2 regions of the Halomonas sp. NYA30 genome follow, and region 1 is predicted to be linked to the other one. Evidence: predicted binding sites of a transcription regulator. Region 1 holds the regulator's gene; the other holds the start of a gene.
The links. Region 1 encodes FliA, which starts transcription of late flagellar genes. Its sites were predicted from a motif close to CTAAAGTTNNNNNNNNNNCNGCCGATA; they were not measured.
Positions count from the first base shown of each region.

Region 1 (10,303 bases):
CGCCGACCACCGGCAGAGGCGACGGTGAAGCACATCTTGTCGTAGATATCCATAAATGCCAGCGGGCCGTTGGTGCCTGCGCCAGCACCAAACACAAACGCGCCTTTGTAGCGTAGTGTCGAGAAGTCGTAGCCGATACCCGCCCCTGATTTTAGCGTCATACCCGCATCCACGACGGAGTCGAGAATATCGCGCATGGAGTCGCGAATGGTGCGCGAGACGGTGCAGTTGATCAGGCTTACCGCTGGCTTGTAAGCCTCTGCGCCCGCATTAGAGAGAATGCGACCGGCAGGAATAGCGCCATGCTCCAGCGCCCAGCGGAATTTCGGCAACCACTCTTCTGCCTTGTCTCCTTCCACCGCTGCAAGGGCGCGAGCAACACGCTCAAATGTAGCACCGACATCTTGGTCGACGGGCTGGCTATGACGATCCTTGAGGCGGTACTTGGCATCCCAGATCTCCCGCGAGGGGGCCTGCATCGGGACGTCATTAGAGGTCTTGATAGCCTTAGCAGCGGTGCTCATGTCGCAAAACTCCTTCACAACGGGGGTGAATATAGCGCTCAAATGGGGCGATTATACGTGGCATCGGAGTGAAGTATAGACTTGACTTTCCACCATATGAGGCACTTTTTTAACTATTTTCTACCATATATAGAAAAATCAGCGCGTTACTCTTTTGACAGTCTCAAACACGCTATAGACTGTTTTTCCGGTTAATCGTCTAGGGATTTTGGTTACATGGCTCACATCATCACGGCGACGCTCGCCCTGCGTTTCCACGCCTCAATGGTAATCGCTATGCTAGCGCCTATATTCGTTACGGCGGCAATGGTCGTCTCATTGATGGTCGCAACGTCCATGGCTAACGCAGCCACATTTAATACCGACGACGTGGCTACCCACGAACATTGGCAGTCGATGACACTGTCATTGGGGAGTGAACGACACTACCGGGCGATAGAAACTCACAGCTATTCTGATGCCACCCTAAGCCTGAACGCCACCGCAGGCGTTTGTGATTTACCCTGGCTGGAGATGCGCGTGACGCTTGAGCAGCAGCAAGGTGAAAGCCGTGCAGTGAACTTAGTACCCGCCAGGCTACGCATTGATGAGCAGCCCGTGATTGATACCATGGCGGAGTTTATAACCGAACGCGGCGACGACGGGTTTTATGCCCACTTTTACTTAAGCGACTTAACGGCGCTGATGGCCGACATGCGCCAGGGCGAGCAGTTATTTCTCGGTTTTGACCAGGCAGAGCGCGAGCCTTGGTATATGACCTTTAGCCTGCAAGGCGCCGACGCGGCGATTAACCGGATGCTCACCCAGTGTGAAGGTAGCGGAACCCATTAAGGTGTGAATGATTAGATCGGCATCACAGGCTCAGGCGCCATTTCAACGCGGTTACGTCCGCCATGTTTAGCGCGGTACATAGCATCGTCTGCCCGAGAGATAATGGTTTTACAGCTGTCGCCCGGCTGCCAAACGGCCACACCAATACTTACCGTCACCGTTTGCTCAAGCCCCTCTATATGCAGCTCAGCCACTAGCGAGCGCAGCCGCTCGGCCAAGCCAAGGGCGGCATTAATGTCCGAGTGGGTCGCCAGCACAATAAACTCTTCGCCTCCCCAGCGCCCCAAGTGGTCGCAGCCACGCAGCGAGCTTTCTACCAAGCTCGCCAAAGCCACCAGCACATCATCACCTACGCTATGGCCGTGGGTGTCATTGATCTGCTTGAAATTGTCCACATCAAACAGTAACAGGGCAAAGGCGGCCGCATAGCGCTTGGCAGCCACCAGCTCGGCATTGATCGCCTCTTCAATGCGATAACGGTTCCACACTTTGGTTAAGGGATCAAAATGCGCTAATTGCTCAAGCCGTTGATTAGCTTCCGCCAGGGCTTTGCGCTCACGCTCTAAGTGCATATTCAGGGAACTGATTTCATAGGCTGAAATGGCCAGCGTTAGATCTTCTCCCAAATCTACCGCGGCTAACCGCTCTACCCATTGCCACGCTTCGCTCTTGCCCACCACTTCTTCATGCCAAGCAACCGACGGGACCGCTATCGCCGCTGGTTGTTGCTCAGTGGCAGGTTGCATCGCCCAATACAATGTTTCCACCTGCTCAGGACGAAAAAAGAGCAACCAAGCGCGCTGAGTCGAGTTCATGAGCAGCGGCACGGCTAAGGCACCGCACTGTTCTGGCATCGCTAACGAGCAGGTTAACGGCTCTTTGGCCAGCTCACGTGTGCACCAAGGTCCGCTATGTACGTGGGCTCTTTCGAGGCGTAACACAAACTGACTTATAGCTTCCGGGGCAGGCGTCACGCCCGCTTGATAAGCGCCCCCATTCACCCAGAGAACGATGCCATGGGCGCGAAACAGCTTCATCCAGGTAGCCGCCTGCTCATGGAGTAGCTGCTGGGGGCTCTGCGGCTCACTGGGCGCTCGTGCACTCAATATCAAGCTATCCTGTACGCGCTGTAAGTAGCGCGCTTCTTGACGCGCCCGCAGTAACAGCATGCGCTGCGTGGCCATTTGCACTAAGGTGCGTACGGCATCGCGTACCGATGGCTCAACTGAATGCGGGCTTGCCGAGTGGCAAAACACCAAGCCCCACAGGCCAGTATCTCCTTGCATGGCTAAACTCAGCGAACCACGCACCCCCATGCGCTTTAGGTAGCGCTGCCTTTCTGGAGCCGGGGCACGTAAAAAACTGCCGCTTAAGCGTGTGGCGGAACAAGCGGGCATCAGCGTTTCAGGCGGAGCATTAACGTCTTCAATCAACCGCACAGGGTGATTTTCATAGCTCAGTCGCAACGTGCTAGGAAAGTCACTAGCGGGAAAGCGCTGGCCCAGTAGCGGAGGCAAATGCTCTCCCTGCGCTTCGGCAACCATTAAGCCATGCCAATCACTATCGAAATGGCACACGCTGACACGATCATAGCCGGTGAGCTGTTGTATAGCATGTACCAAGGAGTCGAGTAGCTCCTCTTGATGAGTCGCTTCAGCCAAGTGCATCAACCGTTCGTTCACCGTCCCCAGTAGACGCCGCTTGCCGAGGGGATTGAGAGGCTCAATTTCAACAATAACTTGCTCATCCTCTCGGTAAGCATGCAGTTGAAAACGTACGCTACTGTGCTTAGGGCGAATAAACGCCAATGGCCCAGGCAAGCGTTGCTGCCCCTGAAGCTCACGGCGTACCCGCTGGCTAAGGCGTTTGCCCAACACGCAGGCAAGACTTAACTCCCCGTTTTCAGGGCACTCAATGCCGGTTAAGCGGGTTAAATTTGTGCTGGTAGCTTGGATACGCCGACAATCGGCATCTAAAACCAGCAGGGCACCAAACGACTGTAATAGCGGGCGGTACATGGACACAGGCGTGGCCTCAAGAATCTATTCACCCTTCGACCTGCTGCCTCAACAACAGCTCTACGCGCCGGTTGGCCGCTCGGCCATCCGCGGTTGCGTTCGTTTCCATGGGTTGGGTGTCAGCATAGCCGACGGCCCGCATATGAGAAATATTGAACCCTTGGCGCTCTAAATGACGCACGACGGCAATAGCCCGCGCGGATGAAAGCTCCCAATTAGAGGGAAAGCGCGCTGTCGAAATGGGTACGCTATCGGTATGACCTTCCACCGAAATCTGCCCGTCAAAACTGGCTAATACATCGATAAGGCTTTCAACCACGCCGCGCCCTTGAGGCGTCAACACTGCTTGGCCACTGGAAAATAATAGGCTGTTATCAATACGCAGTGTGACCCCTTCACGCCCTTGCGACACGCTCACTCCAGGAATATTGAGCCCGGAAAACTGCGGCTGCAGCCCTTGGTGGCGGGGCTGTATACCTGTGGCAAGTGACGCTAGCGGCAGCGATGATACAGCGCTAGCCGAGCGCATAAAAGCCGTATCCGCCGCTTCACCACCCCCCGGTGGCGTCAGTGAAAGCAAGAGGACAAATAGCGTGATGAGCAGCGTCAGCACATCAAGATAGCTGGTTAGCCATCCCTCTTCGCCCTCCCCAGGCGAGACCGGTATTTCCAGGGCGTGACGGGTATCACGGTCTAACATGATAACTATCCCTTCGCCGCCGAACTAACCGAGGAGTCTGGTCTTGGTTTGACGCTGTTATCACGAATTTCATCGTGGTAATTGGCCACAAACGAGTTAAGGGTCTCTTCAATGAACGAGGGCAGACGGCGCTTAGTGATCAGTGAGATGCCTTCCAAAACCATGTTCATGGTAATCAAGCGCTCTTCGGTCCGGCGCTCTAGCTTCACTGCAATCGGCTTAAACACCAAATTGGCGAGTAAAATGCCGTAGAAGGTGGTCAGCAGTGCCACCGCCATGCGTGGGCCAATGACCTGCAGGTCGCCAGCATCCATGACTTCCAGCATGTTCACCAGCCCCACCAGGGTGCCGATCATGCCAAACGCGGGTGCATAGGTGGCCATGGTGCGAAATATTTGTGCTTCAGCCTGTTCACGCGCTTTCAGGCGGGCAATGCGCCAGCGCAGCATGTCAAAAATTTCGTCCTCTTTGGTGTTGGCGATCACCAGTTGAATGCCGGTGCGTAAAAACGGATTGCGGGTATGCTCTAGCTCGCGCTCAACCGCCCGCACATCGCCTTTAAACCACAGTCGTGACATATCGACCAGTTCCCGGATATCGTCACGCATATAGGTGTTTTCGCGCCGGAATACTAGGCCCACCAACCGCACCACACGGAGCACTTCTCTCAGCGGATAGCTGATAAAGGTAGCCGCCAACGTACCAGTCACCACAATGGCCAGGCCCGGCAAATTGATAAAGCTTGAAGGGGACTCTGCGGTCAAAAACAGTACACTGACCAGCAGCAATATGCTGGCAAATATACCTATCAGCGTCGAAGGATTCATCCACGGCTCCTTGCCGGTCACAAGTGAGTAAAAAAGAGGTGTTATGCCGAGTCGTGTAAACGCGCACGTAAACGGCTGACGGCCTGACTGTGTAGTTGAGAAACGCGTGATTCCGTTACGCCCAACACAGCCCCTACTTCCTTGAGGTTGAGTTCTTCCTGGTAATACAGTGCCATGAGCAGTTTTTCACGCTCTGGCAGTGCGTCAATCGCATCAATCAGCGTTTGCCGCTGCTGGCCATCAAGCAACTGCTCGAACGGTGAGTTGCTCAGTTCATTACTGACCGGCTCGCCGCCATCGGCCACCAGCTCTTCAAACGGCAGCAATTGGCCACTGTTGGTGTCATTGAGGAGCTGCTGGTATTCACTCAACGGCATTTCAAGATGGTGGGCGATTTCGTTCTCTTCCGGTGCTCGCCCCAGCTGTTGTTCTAACTGGCGAACGGCATTGTCTACTGCGCGCGCTGAACGACGCACACTGCGGGGCAGCCAATCGCGGGTGCGCAATTCATCCATCATCGCACCGCGAATTCGTTGGCTGGCAAAGGTCGCAAAGGTCGCACCTTGGGTAGCATCAAAGCGACCGAGCGCTTCCAGCAGCCCTACCATCCCTGCTTGAATAAGGTCATCGAGCTCAATGCTGGCTGGTAAGCGGACCTGAAGCGTCAAGGCCTGACGTCGTACCAGTGGCATATATTGCGTCAACAGCTCACTCTGTTTGATCCTACCTTGTGCTGTGTACATCCTTTCGCCTCGCGGCTATACAGCCTTCACTGATAGTTCACAATCATTTGCAGCCCCTGCACTCGAACCGGCCGTTGGCCTGGGCGTAAGGCGAAACGAAAATGCAATGGCACACCTGCCGTCCGTCCTGCCAATGCGGTAGTGGACCCGCGCATGCCGGTTAACGCAACGCACTGCTCAGGATGGCACAACCAAGCGTTTAACAGCGCACCGGGAGGATGGCTGAACTGCCACTGAATACGCTCAAGCTGCTTTGTCCGAAGATTCGCCGCAGCGGGCGGAGAAACGTTTTGGCTAGCGCTTGCCCGATCACTCATCGCCACCATCAGCCCAGGAACCTGGGTGCTCCAACTGCCGGTAGCGGCCTGGGCACTCGCCGTTAATCCTGCCAGTAACCACCCTGTTAGCAGTAGCGCCACCAGCGGCAGCGCCCTTCTTAATTGCAAGCTTAGCATGCTTAGTCACCTTGGCGGAGTATGCTCATCGTGCAAGTACCAGTAGTTCCATATTTAAGTAGTATTCGGCGGCACCACGCAAGTTGTCGAGCAATCCCTGGCGCGGCAAATGCGGTTCATGAAGCGCTAGCAAACGACGCGGCCCACCGTGTTCCTGTAGCTGGCGCAAGGTGCTGTACATGGCAGCAAAGGCATCGGCATCGCTATTGATCCATAGTGCCCAACGGCTGTACTGAGCGCGTAACTGAGCAAGGTCAGCAGTATCTGCCGCCACGATATGCACATCCCAGTCTTCAGGGTCACCGGCCCAGCTTCGACCTAACGTGGACCACTGCCCCAGACGTGCTTTGACTTTGTTTACCTGAGAGGCACCGCTACCGGGCAGCCCAACCACTATAAGCGGAATTTTGGGTCTGGGTGGCGCTATCGCCTCAGGCGCTTCTGCTTCTACTGCTGCAGCCGTAGGCGTTAATAACGATGGGCTCTGTTCTGGTTCTGGCACATGCTCGGCCGCCGCGACATCAACCGCCCCTTCCGCCTGCTGCTGGCGCTGCAGATTCGCCCACTTACGCAGCCCTGAAGCTTGATCTTGATCGCTCACGTCACACCCTCTCGGCTGACACTGCCCATTTGGCGAATCGCATCGCGGGCCATAAACGCGTAAACCAGCGCATCAAGCATGCCAGTATCGCGACGCCGACGGCTCGTGCCTAATAAATTGAGCAGGTCGCCGCGCAGCGTTTGCGCCTCTTCATCATCGGCAACATCAAGATGCCCGGCAACGGATGCCAAGCCGCTGGCCATGAGTAGGCGCACTTCGGCATTAACATCGCCGCTGTCGGCCTCTTTTAACTGCTGCCAAGCGCGGCGTGTTAATGCCGCTAAGCCATCGCTTTGAAGTTGTGTTAACAGTAGCGAGAGCACCTCGGCTCCCAGCCGAGCAGGGGTAAGCCAGTAGCGGCGCGCTACCACTTTGGCGCTTTCCGGATCACGCACTTCACCGTACCAAGCAAGCAGGGCATAACCCGTCGCATCCTCTACTTCGGCGTAGGCGGTCCACAGCTGCACGGATTGACCACGAAAACGAACGCCCACTTGGTGCGTCAGCACGCTGTCATTAAACAGCTGACGAATGGACTGGCGCTCGTGGTGAAAGCGTACCCGATGACTAGGGGATACTTGGCTGACCCAGGTCAAATGCTCGGCTTCCAACCACGCCAACGCATCAGGCTCGGGTAAGCGCGGCAATAAATGCACCGCGACGCCGCTTGATTCCGTCAGCGCGGCTAAGCGCGGCTGCCACCCAGCAGCATGGCGATGCTGTAACCAGGGTAGCGCCAGCCAAGCGCCCTCTGTGTCCAGGCCAATATCGGGCATTGCCCAGTCGCAGCCGCGCTCATTCCGCCGAGCTGACCACGCCATACCCAACGTCGTATTCACGGCGGGATAGTGGGCGAGCAATGCGTCCAAACGCTCTTCCTGCAGTCGGCTTGGGAGTGACGCTAAATCCCAGATCGCTTCTAATTCCGTAAATCCCGTCACGCGTTGGCGCAGCCGCGCCAGTAGCGACGACAAGCGGCGCCCTTGCCCGAGTACATCCCGCGACCAGCGCGGCATCCCCATGGGGACGTCAGCGCTTTGTACCTGTTCGCGCTGCGGCGTTGCCGTACTTAGCGCTTGATCCACGAGTGCTTCAGGGGAAGCAATGGCCATATCTTCAGGCACCTGCTGACCATTTGAACCAAACAGCACACGCATCCCGTGGCGCATCACAATGTCGAGCACCGGCGCGAGGCGCCCCGCTTCATCCTGTTTAGTAATAATACAATCGTCTAACTCTGCCCCCGCCGCACGGGCAGCCTGACGATAACGCAGCACGACCTCTTCGAGGGTTTCCGGCTGGCTGGCGGCATTGAGCAGTAGCACCAGGCGCACTCGCGAGCGTCCCCCTTGCAGGTGGGCAATCTGCTCAATCACCCGCTGGTCACGCTGGCTCATGCCTACGGTGTCGATAATCACCCACTGCTTGCCCTGCAAGCGGCCCAGTAAATCGTCGATGGGTTGCTCGGCATCCAGCGCGTACATGGGCGTGTCCAGCAAACGCGCATAGATGCGTAGCTGCTCGTGGGCACCAATACGAAAGCTATCGGTAGTCACCAAGGCAACGGGGCGGGTACCGTGGCGCATCACAAAACGCGCGGCCAATTTAGCCGTGGTGGTGGTTTTGCCTACCCCCGTGGGGCCCACCAACGCAACGATACCGGTTTGGTCGAAAAAGCTGGCTTCATCGCTCAACACACAAAGGCGTTCGATCAGCTGCTGTCGCAGCCACTGCAGGGGCGCTTCGCTGTCGGCATTTAACGCGGCAAGCGGTTCGGGAAGCCCTGTCAGTAGCTCATCGGCAAGCTCGCTGCTAAAACCAACGTTCCATAGCAGTTGGCGCAGGCGGGCGGCCGTTCCCGTTGCTAGCGGCGGCTGGTAGGCAGCCGCTTTTGCGGGTGCGCTGCTTGCCAGCAGCTCACGCATATCCTGCATCTCACGCAATAACCGCTCGCTCATTGCCTGCATGGAGTCTTGCATTGGCGGCGCTGGCGATGGTTCTGGAGACGATAGCCCTGGGGACGATGCCCCTGAAGACGACGGCTCTGGAGGAAGTGACTCTGGCGAAGGCTCAAAATGGTCAATAGCTTCATCCGCCATGGCCAGAATCTCAACGCCCCCTTCGGTGCGCCGATTAGCCACAATCAGGGCATCTTCACCGAGCGCTTCGCGCACTTGGCGCATCACATCACGACTGTTGGCTCCCACGAAACGTCTAACGCTCATGACTTACCCTTTGCCTATGCTGAAAATGGTCAACGCTAGCCTATCACGGCAGGTGGCTACGAACGCCCGCCGACTAGGGTGGTGACCCTTAATGTACGGTCATCGGGAATCTCGGCTTGCGACAACACCGACATATGCCGTAGGCGACGGCGTAAAAAGCGCGAAAGCACTGCCCGCAACGAATGCTGCACGACCAGCACCGGCGGCTCGCCTGAGCTTTCGTGACGCTCTAGCGCCTGCTGCGCCTGGGTCATCAGTGTCTCGGCCAGGCCAGGTTCCATGGCACCGTTGCCATTCATCGCCTGTACCAGCACTTGTTCCAACTGAGCATCCAGCCCCATCACATTGAGCGTCTCTTGGCCGGCAAACCACTGCTGAACAATGGCACGCCCCAAGGACACACGGACTAGCGCGGTCAGCTCGTTGGGGTCTTTTTGCTGGGTGGCGTACTCCGCCAGGGTATCCAAAATGGTGCGCATATCACGGATGGACACGTCTTCATCGAGCAGGTTTTGTAAAATACGCTGCAATACCGTCAACGAAATCGCTTTTGGAATGACTTCTTCGACCAGGGCTTTTTGATCATCGCCCATTTTATCCAGCAGCTTCTGCACTTCTTGGCGGCCTAACATTTCAGGTGAGTGGCGGTGCAGCAGGTGGTTCAAGTGGGTCGCAATCACGGTGCTGGCATCAACCACGGTGTAGCCATATACCTGAGCGTGCTCACGCTGGCCGCTTTCAATCCACACAGCGGGCAAACCAAAGGCTGGGTCTTGGGTATGAGTGCCCTGCAATTCGCCTGAGACCTGGCCTGGGTTAATCGCCAGCCATTTACCCGGCTGCGCTTCGGCGCGGCCGATTTCAGCGCCTTTCATCGAAAGCACATAGGCGTTGGGCGGCAGCTCTAAATTATCGCGGATATGCACGACCGGCGGCAAAAAGCCCACTTCTTGAGCAAACTTTTTGCGCACACTTTTAATGCGCCCAAGCAGCTCACCTTTTTGGCGCGAGTCCACCAGCGGTATTAAGCGATGGCCCACTTCCAGGCCAAGAGTATCGACCAGCTGCACATCTTCCCAGCTTGCTTCCGGGGTCTCTTGTACAGGCACGGGGGCTGCGTCAATTTCCTCTTTAACCAAGGCCTTCTCTTTTTGGCGCGACAACAGCCACGCTAAACCACCCAGCAGCGCGGTGAAGAAGAGAAAGACAAAATTGGGCATGCCGGGCACCATGCCTAGCAAGCCCATGACCACGGCGGCTAAGATCAGTACCTGGGGGTTAACGAACAGCTGGCTCAGCATTTGCTGGCCAATATCCTCGTTCGTGTCGGTGCTCACCCGCGATACCGTGACACCCGCTGCGGTCGAGATCACCAGGGC
Region 1 covers NZ_OZ334477.1:136,967-147,269, reverse strand. Annotated here, with positions in the region: gene ACWI0H_RS00685 (adenosylcobalamin-dependent ribonucleoside-diphosphate reductase) at 1-524, opposite strand, end outside; gene ACWI0H_RS00680 (hypothetical protein) at 831-1,355, shown strand; gene ACWI0H_RS00675 (sensor domain-containing diguanylate cyclase) at 1,367-3,373, opposite strand; gene ACWI0H_RS00670 (OmpA/MotB family protein) at 3,402-4,073, opposite strand; gene ACWI0H_RS00665 (motility protein A) at 4,079-4,900, opposite strand; gene ACWI0H_RS00660 (RNA polymerase sigma factor FliA) at 4,942-5,643, opposite strand; gene ACWI0H_RS00655 (flagellar protein FlhE) at 5,670-6,098, opposite strand; gene ACWI0H_RS00650 (hypothetical protein) at 6,124-6,699, opposite strand; gene flhF (flagellar biosynthesis GTPase FlhF) at 6,696-8,924, opposite strand; gene flhA (flagellar biosynthesis protein FlhA) at 8,981-10,303, opposite strand, start outside.

Region 2 (7,219 bases), 1.4 Mb from region 1:
GGTCGCAGTGCCACTGTTCAGGATTCGTTAATCGCTTCTGGCGTTGAGCAAGCTGAGAAAGTGGTTGATGATGCTGAAGATGAAGTGGCTAACGGAGTACTTGGTGCTTTAAGCACTCTAGAGACCCGTACTACCACCCTTGAAAATGCTATCGAAGCTGAAGCATCAGCTGAAGCTACTTTTGATGGAGAGCTGGCCCGTTTTAATGCGGTCAACAATCTGACTGCTGAAGCTGACGGTAGCGCTACACCTTTAACACTTGATGCTACCAATGCTAACTTGTTAGCCAATGGCGACGCTCTGCAGATCGGCGGTAATGATTTTGCCGAATTGGTCAATGGTAAGTGGACACTTGTAGATACCTTTGACTTCGATGCAGTAAGCGGCGTTGATAGTGCTGACGATCTAAATGGTTTGGGCGCTGTTGTTGAAGCTGGTAATACATGGGCCTCAACAACTCAAGCTGCTACTAATGCACAAGAGTCTGTGAATTCTGCTATCGAAAGGGTTGTTCAGCTTGAGCAGGGCAATGAATTAGCTGTTGCTGACCAAGTTGATGATTTTGATGGTACTGCTGAAGCAGGCGCCGAAGCCGAAGTAACTGTTGATCTTGCAACTCCTGGAGCAACGGATGCACAAGCTGTACTTGATGCCCGTACAGTACTCAACGATCTGAACGAAGCTATCGTAGAGTTTGAGGCTGCTCGTGCTCTGGACGCTGAAGCAGAAGATTTCGCTGATGCGATTACTGATGCGCAAGATGCGATCACTGACTCTGAGGAAGACGGCGGTCTAGGTGTTGATCTCTTGACTGAAGCTGACGACCTTACTTTTGCTGATGACACAGCGACAGAAGTAGCCTTCAGTGGTGGTGATGAAATCTATCTATTCAATGCAGAAAACGCTCAAGACGCTGATGGCGACGAAGTGGGTCTTAATGTTACCGGTTTTGCCGATGCTGGCGAAGATCGCATCTTCTTCGGCGAAGGCTACGATCTGGTTCAGATTCCGGAAGGCGACGACATCAATGACAATGTTGGTGACTCTGCTGCACTGGAAATTCTGTGGAGCGAAGACAACACTGGGCTGACGCTGTACGTCGAAACCGAAGCCTTTGCTGGTAACGGCTCTAGCCAGAGCGACGTAACTGAAGTCTTCCTGGCCGGTGTTAGCTCTGACGACATCAACTTCTCTGGTGGTTACCTGACCGCTGGCGAACCTGCCTAAGCTCTTTTGAGCTTTTGATACAGGGGGAGGGCTACCTCCCCCTTGCTCCTTTGAAGACATCGGGTGGTTCAGTGCAGGCCGCCTGATGCAGTAAGCGCTAAGATGCTTACTTGCTCAAATGAAGAACGATCTAACCCCTGGCCTCGGCTGGGGGTTTTTATTGGCTGCTATTTGAGTAATAGGGTAATCGATGCACGATTGGGGAAATCAGTAGTGGGGGATAGGTTCAGCGTTGCCCAAGAAGGCGTCACCCCGTTCGCACGGCATTGTCAGCTTTCTCTTATGGATTTGTAAGCTCTATCGTATCGCTAGGTAAGCAATAGCTCACAAAATGGTCGCATAAAGAGGTTCTTTCCGGTGGCGGCTAGGGGGATCCTGGAGCCTCCCGAAAAGCGGGGAGAGTAGCTTTGATTGTGATGAAGAGGTGAGGTTTGATGTCGATTTTAAATTACGTTGAGTGCCATGTGGTTGATAGCCGCCATGCTAGGCGGCTATGTGCCGTTTGGGCTGATTATTTGGGCGCCTTAGCTCCCCCTTAGCTGCGTAGGCCAAGGATGGTGTCGAAGAGGCTTGAGGCGGTATCAATCACGCGGGCGTTGGCTTGGTAAAACTGCTGGTAACGTATCAGGTTCGCGGCTTCTTCATCCAGGTTAACGCCCGACTCGGACTGTTGTACGGCGCGCAGCTGGTCGGTTAGTCCTTGGCGGGCTTCAAAATTCACCTGGGTAATATTGGTGCGATTCCCGACATCACTCACTATGGCGCCATAGGCACCGCTAAAGGTGGCGCTTTCCCCCACCGTCGCTTCGCTTTGTAAGTTCTGTAAGGCAAGCGCGTTGCGGTTGTCACCGGGGCCGGTGGAGCCTGATAGGCCCGTAAAAGTAACGCCACTGGTCGTTCCGCTACTGGGCAGCTCGTCAATGGTGAAGCTGAGGATCGTCTCGCCCGTGGCATCATCTTTGATGGTTAGGCGCTCACCAACCGCTAAGGTGTCGCCTGTACCGGCATTCACCGACAGCACATTGTCGATTTCTGTGCCGTCTTCTTTAAAGATGCTGTAAATGCCCTCCGGCGGTGGGGAGGTGGGCACAGAGCCTGCATCCGGCGAAACAAACAGGTTGTTGCTGCTATCCGCACCAAAAAGGCCGAGGCTTAATGCGCCATCATCAGCGGCTTTAATGGCAAAGCTGGGGGGCTGGTACTTGGCATCCATCTGCTTAAACGCCGGGGCAACGTCAATCTCGCTGACTTCAAGCTGGCTCTGCACGCGGCCAATGGGGGTGTTGTCTGGGGTAACCCCGCCTGCCGCCGGTGCCCCTGGCATTTCATCCCAAGTGGCGGTGATGTCGAAGTTACCGTTCCCCGACACCAGTAGGAACACAGGCTCTTTTGTTTCATCAATATGAATGCGTTCCTCTAGGAAACCAAAGTCTGTAATTACGTCATTAGGCTTACTGTCGAATCTGTTGCCGTCGCCGGTGTAGGTAAGCGTCATCCCTCCATAACTTAACGTGGCTCCCTCTGCCAAATCAGCGGAATAGCTGTCCTGACGATTAAGCAGGCTGCCACTACTGTAGGTGGTGCCTTCAGGGAAACCATTAGCTAAGGTAAATATATGGGTTTCGACATCTGCTGGCGAGGTAATGGACTTTCCGTCGCCATTGTTTTGCCAAGTATAGTCTGGCTCGGTACCTTCCCAGGTAGTGGTGTCGGCGTCGACCCCTTCGACGGGGGTACCAATTAGATGTTTACCATCCTGGGTGAATAACTGAATGTCATCATCAGCCCCCCTGTCATATACATAGATTTCTACGTTTTTGGCGCCAACAGGGATGAAAGCAATGGGCTTTAAACCTGATTTCATGTCTTCCGCTACGCCATTTTTCAGCACACTGCCGATGGTAGATGTATCACCTAAACGGCTGGCGCTTTGCGATTGGAAATCCACCGTGGAGTAGGGCATGGGTCGCACCGGACCAAGCGCGGCGGCAATTTTATCCAGGTCGTTAATCAGTACGTCCATGCCTGCCGCGGCGCGGCGCACGGGTTGTACGTTAAACGTATCACCCGCCGCTGGGGAGCCGGCCAGCGTGAGGTCGATGCCGCCAAAGGAGAGCGTATTGCCATCCCACTCGGCACTCACTTCCTCGCCGTTATCTTGCCGGGTAACGCTAAAGTCGTTGCCGTTGTAACGTACCTGATAGTCGGTGGCACGCACGTCTTCTACACGGGTTGCGTCAAAGCTAATCGTGCCTACTTCTGCGCTGTTGTCTTTGCCGCTATAGGCTTGGGGGGCGCCAATGGAGTAAAAGTCTTGCCCTTGTTGGCCGTTTAAATCAATGCCTTGCTTGTGTACTTCGTTAAAGGCGGTCGTTAGCGAAACGGCGAGTTGGCCAATTTGGTTTTGGCTTTTGTCTAATGCTTCCTGACGAAAGCGCATTAGCCCGCCCAAGCTGCCGCCGGTAATCAATTCTTCATCGAGTGGCACGACGTTTCCGCCGCCATCCTGGTAGCCGATAACGGTGCGTTGCGGGTCGGTCTCGGCTGCCACCGGGCTCAGCGAGAAGGCGCTGGTATTGGTAACCAGCGGTTGGCCGTTGGGCAGGCTAATGTTGTAGGTTTTTCCATCTTGGATGTTAAGCCGTACGTCCAGGCGCTCGTTCAGCTCGGCGATCATATGGTCGCGCTGGTTGAGCAGGCTGTTGGGTGCTTCGCCGTTGCGTGCGCGTGCCAGTGCAATTTCGCGGTTAAGCCCGGCAATTTGCTGGGTGGTGTTATTGACCTGGGTAATTTCGTCTTTGATCTCGCTGTTGAGGTTGCTCTGCATATCTTGCTGGTAGCCATCAAACGAGCGGAACTGGGCACTAAGCGTTTGGGCAGTGCCGATGACGCCTTGGCGAGCGGCTGGGTCTGAAGGGGCGCTGGCCAGGTCTTCTAGGCTGGAAAAGAAAGTTTGCATTAGCGGTGCAAGGCCCGCTTCGCGGTCGGCGAGCAGGTTGTCGATTTGCTCTATCTGCTGGGAATATTTTTCCAACGCGCTGGACTGGGTACGCGCATTATTAAGCTGATCGGCCACATAGTGATTGAACTGGCGTTGGGTATCATTGACCTGAACACCGCCACTGCCCGACGATTTTTCACCCAGTACCGTCACTTCCCGGTTGAAGCCTGGCGTATAAACATTGCTGATATTGTTACTGGTGGAGTTAAGGGCATTTTGTGCTGCATTTAACCCGCTTAGTCCCGTTGAAAACATGCTCATCGCCCAATGCCCTTGTCGCTACCTGCTGAAATCGCAGTGTTTTTAGTAATTTAGTAAAGTGGACTTTACCATTTTTTTATTGAGGAAGGGTAGCTGAAAAGAGGGGGCGTTCGGTAGGCGTTGTAACACATTCTCCGTGTTTATTTTTGATAGCGGCCAGTGTTGCAAGTAGTTATAAATAGTCATAGAAATTTGAGGATGTGGTGTGGTCGGTTAACGTCACCTGGGAAGGGGTGACGCAAGAGGTTTTTCTGTACGTCCTGCTGGGGTTTCAGTCGGCGGTAGATCGGATTGTGGCGATTATTCAGGCCGATCCGAACAAAGAGCGTATCGACAAGATCATTACCCGCTGGTTAAAGCGCCATCTACAGCGGCTCGGAGCTGACGTCAACCTAGATCAGCTCAATAGTTTAGTGGAGGATAAAGATATGTTGGCAGAGAACCTAGAGAACTGGGCTCATAAAGAGCCCCAGGAGCGCCAGCGTCATTACCTCCTGTCGTGTTTTACCATAGGTTCTCCTATCCGGCGCAGGCGTGCCTGGCTGATCGCATCCAAGCTCACGGTCACTTCCTTGAATCCCTGTGCCTGGCGGCGCTGGTGATAGCGTTGCTGGTTGCTGGCGGCTATGGCGATAACCTTACGACGTGATGGAGTAGGGTTAGTCTGATGTCACGATGTGATAGCGCGGTCGCTCATATAAAGGGGAGATAAGGCTCTCATTAATGATGGCTGTCGTCGGTAGCGGCTCGCCAGTAGTCGATGGACTGCTCAGACACCCCACCATGCTGCGTACCGATCTCAATCACTGCGTGCTGAAAAGCACGGGCGAGCTCCGGCTGATGGCAAAGGTGCAGGCTACGGATAATACGTGATATCCGCAGATGGTTATGTCCTCCCCGCTTTAACCAGATGTGCTCGCGCATGCTGAGGTTAGGCAGCGGCATGATGGCATTTGAGTCCCTTGTCAGGCCGAAAAATTCCAGCATCACATCAAGGGACCGTCGGTGCCGCTCTCGCAGTTCGGCCGAGGCGGAGAAACACGCCCTCTCTTCCTCGCCCAGCAAGGGCGCGAAGCTATTAAAACGGCCTGCTTCGGGTATCGGAAACAGCCATTGGATATAGTCATGGGTATGCTCTAGCCAAAAAGGGCTGAGTGCCCATAGGTCATCAATGATGCGATGGGCATGGTCGGTCGCTTCCCCTAGATAAAAGGCAATAAGCGGACTGGAGGTTGAGGTCATGCATTCTTCCTTCGCTGGGCCACCTAGTAGGCGTTACGTTTGAAGGGGCTAGACAGTCGCTAAATAAGCAAGCAGCTGCTGGCGGATGGATCCTTGGGTCTCCCCATGATGTGCCTCTCGATGGTGATTCGGGCATAAGGCAACGACGTTATCCAGTCTGTCAGGACCACCTTCAGAGAGGGGGGTTACGTGATGGGTCTCCAGGAAGATATTGCCATCACTGGTTGTAAATCCTGGGGAATGGCAATACTGGCAGTAGCCATTTGCCCTGACTAATGCTTTGCGCCGGACCTTAGGACAGCGTTCCGTCACTTCGCTCGTCACTGTTTTTTTCTTGGGGGACGTCGTTCCTTCGTCCCACTGGTCAATAAACGAGGGCTGAGGCTTTTTACGCACCAGCGTGCAGTGGCCGGTATCAACGTCGTAGGATTCGACGCTCCACTCAGCTGAATCAAGAAGACGCTGCTTGACGCCGGTTGCCGTGTTTCCCCCATCCTTTCTACTCCCCGCGAGGATGATGGGTCGAATAGGTAGATGTAACGTCATGGCCTCTTGGATGGCGTGGTCCATCTGATGGGCGCGCGTCACTCTAATGCCCGTCGCTTTCTGAGCAGCTTCTCTCGGATTTAGGGTGTATCGGGCGATGCCGTCTATCTCTACGATTTCCTGGTGCCAGAGATTAAGTACAACGACCTGTTCGCCAATAAAGGACCAGTTGTAGCAATACTTGGGATTGGAAGCGGCGCTACTCGACTGCCCCTTGGACGTTTCCCAGTGGCTTACGTCAATGCCTGCCTCGCGTACCAAGTCATATACGCGTTGCCGTCGGGTTGGTTGGAGTTCATCGAATATCGTCATTGTTCGCCTTATAGTTGAGTTTTCTTATTTATCATGAGGATTATGCCTTTATTTGAGGAGGAGCGTCTATCTTGTCTTGATGGCACTGTACTGAGGGAAAATCCTTCAAACAGGCATTATGTGGTTAGGAGCGCCAACTCCACTTCCTTATGCCTTATGAGGTTATATGCCATGGGCCTGCTCCCGCTGGCGAAGTCTTGTCTAATTGTCGTCTGACGGCGTTAGCGAGAGCGATGATGGTGGGAAAGCCTGGTGCCTATATCAATGCAAAGGCCGCCCCGAGAGGAGCGGCCTTGTTGAAAGGTATCTAGGTGTCATTTGGTACCAGCGATTTAGCGGGGCGCTTCTGGCCGCGAGAGCGGCTCAACGGAAAGCCGTAGCCCCAGGGCGTTGGCCACCTTGCTGATGGTGGAAAACGCCGGGTTTCCCTCGCCGGACAGCGCTTTGTACAGCCCCTCACGGCTCATGCCGACCTCCTTGGCGAGCTGGCTCATGTTACGAGCACGCGCAATATCGCCCAGCGCCGCTGCGAGCAGTGCTGGGTCGTTCTCCTCCATCACGGCATCCAGGTAGGCGGCAATGTCGTCCTCGGTCTGCAGGTAGTCCGCAGCGTCGTAGTGGCTGAAAGTG
Region 2 covers NZ_OZ334477.1:1,496,344-1,503,562, forward strand. Annotated here, with positions in the region: gene ACWI0H_RS06820 (hypothetical protein) at 1-1,227, shown strand, start outside; gene flgK (flagellar hook-associated protein FlgK) at 1,763-4,489, opposite strand; gene ACWI0H_RS06830 (hypothetical protein) at 4,693-5,091, shown strand; gene ACWI0H_RS06835 (opioid growth factor receptor-related protein) at 5,210-5,731, opposite strand; gene ACWI0H_RS06840 (HNH endonuclease) at 5,780-6,589, opposite strand; gene ACWI0H_RS06845 (addiction module antidote protein) at 6,922-7,219, opposite strand, start outside.
Region 2: the regulator FliA is predicted to act here: its motif matches at 4,509-4,535, upstream of flgK (flagellar hook-associated protein FlgK).